DNA from 2 places in the Vibrio sp. nBUS_14 genome. Region 1 is predicted to be linked to the other one. Evidence: riboswitches for the same ligand, from Rfam matches in the RefSeq annotation. Region 1 holds a riboswitch; the other holds the start of a gene.
The links. Region 1 has a riboswitch for lysine ahead of ACMAZD_RS06540 (Na+/H+ antiporter NhaC family protein). Riboswitches for the same ligand answer to the same signal wherever they lie in the genome.
Positions count from the first base shown of each region.

Region 2: it holds a riboswitch for lysine, as region 1 does, so the genes downstream of both, lysC (lysine-sensitive aspartokinase 3) here and ACMAZD_RS06540 (Na+/H+ antiporter NhaC family protein) in region 1, are expected to answer to the same signal.

Region 1 is NZ_CP179206.1:1,394,508-1,397,930, reverse strand. Features, by position in the region: gene ACMAZD_RS06540 (Na+/H+ antiporter NhaC family protein) at 1-1,507, opposite strand, end outside; lysine riboswitch at 1,620-1,797, opposite strand; gene ACMAZD_RS06535 (H-NS family histone-like protein) at 2,162-2,572, shown strand; gene ACMAZD_RS06530 (inosine/guanosine kinase) at 2,744-3,423, opposite strand, start outside.
Region 2 is NZ_CP179206.1:439,531-442,953, reverse strand. Features, by position in the region: gene ACMAZD_RS02145 (pyridoxal-phosphate-dependent aminotransferase family protein) at 73-1,212, opposite strand; lysine riboswitch at 1,388-1,565, shown strand; gene lysC (lysine-sensitive aspartokinase 3) at 1,675-3,042, shown strand; gene metH (methionine synthase) at 3,159-3,423, opposite strand, start outside.

The DNA.
Region 1 (3,423 bases):
ATGCGATGCCAATTGAAGACGTCATACCTAGCGTGATGAAACCAATGCACGATACGAACGCTACAGACAACGCGTATGGAAGCTGAGTTGATACGTGGTCAATGTGGTTACAACGAGCACCAGTAGAAGACAGAATCGTGGTGTCAGAAATTGGAGAACAGTGGTCACCAAATACTGAACCAGCCAGAACCGCACTTAGCATAGGTAGAATAAGCGCGATGTCAGAAGCTGCAGCCATGTCACCTGCGATAGGAAGCATAATGCCGAACGTACCCCAAGATGTACCTGTCGAGAATGCCATTAGGCCAGCAAGAAGGAACAAGATAACTGGAAGCCAGTGGTAATCAATGTTACCAGTCGCTAGAGATGATAGGTACGAACCTGTCCCCATATCACCGATAACAGAACCGATTGTCCATGCAAACACAAGGATAAGGATAGCGCCAAACATTGAGCTTGCACCGATCCACATTGTTCTTGCGATATCAGCCATTGGTAGCTTTTGCTTGAATACTGTCGCTAGCGCAACAAGCAGACCTAGAATGCCACCGTAAACAAGAGACTTGCCTACATCTGTATTTTCGAAAGCACCAAGCAGGTTGAATGCTTGACCGTCAACAGCCAGAGCTTGGCCACCCGTGTAAAGCATTGCAACAACTGTTGCTACGATTAGCGATACGATCGGCATAACAAGATCAGAGACAGAACCGTTTTCGCTCTCTTCAATGTCTAGCTCTTCATTCAGGTCATGAGCTTGCTTTTGATCGTTGTCACCATCAAAGCCACGGCCTTGTGATGCTTCAATCTCATGCTCACGCATTTTACCAACGTCTAGACCAAACCACGCTACCGCAAATACCATAAGTAGTGCAAATACAGCGTAAAAGTTCATTGGGATAAGACGAACGTAAGCACCCAATGCAGAATACTCTGTCACACCGTGTGTTACTAAGATGCCACCAATGATAGTAATGATGTAAGCACCCCAGCTAGAAGCTGGCATGATCACACACATAGGAGCAGCAGTAGAATCTAGGATATAAGCAAGCTTAGCGCGAGATACATAGAAGCGGTCTGTTACAGGGCGAGAGATAGCACCTACCGCTAAGCTGTTGAAGTAATCATCAACAAAGATGAATACGCCTAAGAAGGCAGCAAGTAGTTTTGAACCACGTTTGCTCTTCACACGAGACTGTGCCCATTCAGCGAATGCGCGAGTACCGCCAGAAAGTGTTAATAGAGCGGTCATCATTCCAAGGATAAGTAGGAATGCGATAATGCTCATGTTCCAAGTGTTGATACCACCATCTTCGATGAAAACACCAGATGCTTTAGTAAACACGTAGCTAGCTGCGTTACCTACTGAATAATCAGCAAGTAGAATCGCACCCATGACGATGCCGACACCCAAAGAAACCAATACACGACGGGTAACAATAGCAAGACTCAATGCTACCAAAGGAGGAAGCAGCGATAAAGGCGATGTTGCAAAATCTATTAAATTCATGATCTTCAAAAACCAGTTTTTTATTTGGCTAGAGATCTACTGCAGACAAACTTGATACGTCTTATCAAGCTCATGTTGAACTAAGCGAAAGGGAAGTGAACACTTCACCCAACCCTACAGTAGCGCTCCATAGTTTAAAATTAAGACTATGGCAGTGTTGTACCTATTGAGCACAACCCCAGCAAATTGCTTAGATATACAATTTACTTCGGCAATTAGACCTTTCATTCCCGTTCATTGGCATCACCCCAACGAAAACTACTTTTTATAATTGCACCTCTACGTGCGATAATATTATTAACCGTGTAAACAAGAGTTTATCAACAAATTAACCAAAGTATCGCATCAGGTAGCCGCAATTGTACTCATCAAGAGCAACAATGCAACATATCATTCCGAGAAAAATAGCTTTTTGTTAATGAACTAATCAATACAAAAATAGTCCACAGAAAGCAATTACTCTACCAGTCACATATCGATTTTTAAGAGATTCTTAATAATTATTATAAATTCATCAAAAGTGAGCCGTTTCTTTTTCAACTATTCATCTCACTTTTATATTTAAATAACCAATACGAGAAATACTATTTGTTTTATTCCTAGGCTCTGTTTATTATTAGGAGGATTATTTAGTTTACCTTGATGGAAAATATCATGTCTGAATTAACAAAAACTTTATTGAATATCCGTAGCCTTCGCGCATTCTCACGTGAATTAACTCTTGAGCAACTTGAAGAAGCGCTAGACAAGCTAACTATTGTTGTACAAGAGCGTCAAGAGTCTGAAGCAGAAGAACAAGCTGCTAAAGCTGAGCAAGAAGCTAAGCTTTCTGCTATTGCTGAACAAATTGCAAAAGACGGCATCGATGTTGCTGATCTTATTGCTGCGCTTTCTGGTGAAGCAAAAACAAAAACAGCAAAAGCTAAACGTGCTCCTCGTCCAGCTAAATACAAATATGTAGATGGCAATGGCGATGAGAAAACTTGGACAGGTCAAGGTCGTACGCCTTCAGCTATCCAAGAACAACTAGATGCTGGTAAATCTCTAGAAGAATTTGCTATCTAAACATTTAGTTTACTTAGTGAGTAATCAATTACACGCTAAGCAATAGAATTAATATTAAAGTCGACTAAAGTATTATTTACGGCTTCAATATGTTCAGAAAAAAAAAGGCTCCTTTCGGAGCCTTTTTTATATTTCACTATTAGAAATATAAATGAAAACGATAAAAATATCTTATCTTTCCCAGTATGCTTCTTCTAGGCTGTCTTCTCTTTCAGGAAGGCCGCGAGACAAACGTGGAGAGTGCTGAACCAACACTTCATAACTTGCACGGTTTGAGTATTTACAAACTTGAGAGAAAGATGAATACGTTAAGAATGCATGTTGATGCTTGCTAGAGTTCGGCACATTTTCTTTATGATATTTATTTGCTGCCATATCATGTAATAAAGCCGACAACGCCGCATCCCCTGCACCATTGGTATTTTTGATCTTTTCTGGACCGCCCATGTAAGGTGCGATATGCGAGTAGATTTTCGTTGGGTTGTCACATAACTCTTTATGGGCAGGACGGCTAAATTCATAACGGTTAAATTCAGCAATCGAGCCTGGTAACAACGGCAATGACGTTTCACGCTTCACAGCGTCTTCAGTGTAACCCGCCATAAACAAGCCAACAGGGCCTGCTGTACACAGAACTAAGTCTACCCACTCTAATGCTTTGTCTGAAGCAGCAAGAGGGTCGCTTTCACCTGTTAAGGCTTCTGCTTCGTCTTCATTCATTGCAACAACGGTTACGTGCTGTTGAAGGAAATCTTTCCAAAACTCTGGATCATCTTGAATCACGAATTTAGTACCAAGTGTTAAAACAACAGGCACATCGTATTTCTTCGCATATTCAATCGCTTTCATTG
Region 2 (3,423 bases), 950 kb from region 1:
GACGTTTAGTCTAGACACAAAAAAGCGCACGATCTCTTGTGCGCTTTTCTTTTGAACTTGAGTTTATTACCGCTATTTTAAAACGTCTTGCAACGCTTTTAAGCACAAAGCGACATTCTCTTTTCGAGCGCCATAACCCATTAAACCAATGCGCCAAGCCTTGCCAGCCAAAGACCCAAGTCCCGCGCCAATTTCAAGGTTATATTCTTCTAGAAGTTGTGTTCTGATTTTGGCTTCATCGATTCCTTCAGGAAAATAAAGCGCATTGAGCTGCGGAAGACGACTCTCTTCGTCAACCACAAACTTTAATCCTAGTGCTTCTACGCCTTCTTTAAGCTCTTGGTGCATCGCATGGTGACGTGACCACGCGTTGTCTAGTCCTTCATTTTTCAATAAAACCAACGACTCATGCAGAGCATATAAGCTGTTCACGGGCGCCGTGTGGTGATAACTACGCTTACCTTCTCCACTCCAATAACCTAATACCAAGCTCTGATCTAGGAACCAGCTTTGTACTGGTGATTGACGCGCCTTCATCTTCTCTACCGCACGTTGAGAGAAAGTCACTGGAGACAGTCCAGGAACGCAAGATAGACACTTTTGACTGCCTGAATAAACCGCATCGAGTTGCCACTCATCAACCAACAATGGCACACCACCTAATGATGTCACCGCATCCACAATCGATAATGCATCAAACTGACGAGCCACTGAGGAAATAGCTTGAGCATCCGATAACGCTCCAGTAGACGTCTCTGCATGGACAAATGCGACAGCAACAGCATCAGGGTTTTCTGCCAATGCCTTTTCTACCTTTTCAACAGAAACGGGGTTGCCCCACTCGTCGTCAACAAGGATCGCTTCACCACCACAACGCACAACATTCTCTCGCATACGTTCACCAAAAACACCGTTGCGACAAACAATCACCTTCTCGCCAGGCTCAATCAAGTTAACAAAACAGGTTTCCATACCCGCACTGCCTGGAGCAGAAACAGCAATCGTAAATTCATTCTCTGTTTGGAATGCATACTTAAGAAGTTGTTTCAGTTCATCCATCATCGCGATAAATAACGGGTCGAGATGACCAATGGTTGGACGGCTCAAGGCCTGTAGAACTTGAGGCGAAATGTCTGAAGGCCCCGGTCCCATTAACGTTCGGTGCGGTGGATAAAAGCTATCGATAGCAGTAGTGAGTGTTAAGTTAGACATGTACATCCCTTACGTTAATATTGTGAACAATCCACCCTAAAGCAAATTGATTATCTCAGCAATTAGCCATAAGAATTGAGGTCACACCAGTGTCACATAATTGTTAAAATTATTTTTAAATATCTCCAGTTACGGATTGACATTGTTACCGCAAACACGTTCAATGAAATGGCTATCTAGCAGAAGAGGAGCACTGCCCAGGCAGATGTTTTGTGGAACCGCATTTCCAATACAAAACATTAAGGGGGAGCAGTGCCGAGATAATAAAAGGATGCAGGACCTTTATTATCGGTTGAGCGGGCTGAATCCCGACAACTGTCGCCATTTCTATATGGTGAGGAGCTTCTGAGGTTACTATTCTAATAATTCCTCTCTTTTTGCTCTAAATACTCTCTTCGAAAAACATCGGACGTTGGATTACCCAACCGTAATTTTATTTTAGGAAGTCGTGGGAGATATATCGTGAGTGCATCTAATGTAGCTGGTTCTTTTAATGTCGCTAAGTTTGGTGGAACAAGTGTTGCCAACTTTGAAGCAATGAGCCGTTGTGCTGCCATTATTGAAAATAACTCGAATACTAAACTGGTCGTGAGCAGCGCGTGCTCAGGCGTCACTAACCTACTTGTTGAACTCGCGAATGGTGTTCAAGATAAAACTCGTCGCCAAGAACTAGTCACACAGTTAACCGACATTCATAATACGATTCTTGCTCAGTTAGCCGATCCGAACAGTATCGACAAAGAGATTCATAGCATTCTCGATGATATTACGAGTGCAGCCGAAGCGGCATCGTTCCAAGTAAGCACAAAGCTGACTGACCACCTTGTCGCATGTGGCGAACTGATGTCGACACATATCCTCGCTCAAATCATTCGCGAACGTGGCACTCCCGCTGTTCGCTTTGACATCAGAGAAGTGATGCGCACTAGTGATGACTTCGGTAAAGCAGAACCACAACTGGAAGATATTGCAGCCCTTGCACAGCAGAAACTGATTCCACTTTGCGAAGAACAAGTTGTCGTTACCCAAGGTTTTATCGGTGCCGATAACGAGGGTAATACCACTACGTTAGGTCGTGGCGGCAGTGATTATTCAGCCGCACTGATTGCTGAGTCGGTACAAGCGATTGGTTTAGAAATCTGGACTGATGTTCCTGGCATCTACACCACAGATCCACGAATTGCCCCTAAGGCATCTCCTATCCCAGAGATCAGCTTCAGTGAAGCATCTGAGATGGCAAATTTTGGCGCGAAGATATTACACCCATCGACTCTAGTTCCTGCACTACGCCATCAAATCCCTGTCTTTGTCGGCTCATCAAAAGCACCAGAGCTCGGTGGAACATGGATTCGTCAACAGGTTGAAAGCTCTCCTTTATTCAGAGCGCTTGCCCTGCGCTGTAATCAAACCATGGTTACGCTTCGCAGCGCCAATATGTTCCATGCTTATGGCTTTTTGGCGAAGGTATTCGAGATCCTGGCTAAACATAAGATATCTGTCGATCTAATTACTACCTCAGAGATCAGTGTCTCACTGACCCTCGATCAAACGGATACCTCTGGTGGTGCCCCCGAGTTACCTGAAGCCGCTCGCATTGAGCTTGAAGAACTGTGTTCCGTGGATATTGAACACGACCTATGCCTTGTTGCTCTTATTGGTAATAACATGAGTGAAAGCAAAGGCTATGCAAAGCAGGTATTCGGCACGCTTGAAGACTTCAACCTACGCATGATTTGTTACGGCGCAAGCCCACACAACCTATGCTTCTTGCTAGATGAATCGGTGTCTAAGTTGGCGATTCAAAAACTTCATCAAGAGCTCTTTGAATAAAAAGACGGTTGATAGATTAGTTTAAAATCACCAAACTACAAATACAAAAAGGGTTGCTATTAAGCAACCCTTTCTCTTTTTTACTTTACGAATCAAAATTCGTCATCGCCTAAAAGCTAGTTAATGTTTGGACCTAACCACTTCTCAGCTTCCAACATATCCCAACCTTTACGATCAGCATAGCTGTCCACTTGATCTTGTTGAATCTGTGCAATCGCAAAGTATCGGGCATCAGGATGTGAGAAGTACATACCAGACACGGAGGCACCTGGCCACATTGCGTAACTCGTAGTTAGTGACATGTCGATTGCTTTTTCAACCTCCATCAACTCCCACAACGTACCTTTTTCAGTATGTTCAGGACAGGCTGGGTAACCCGGA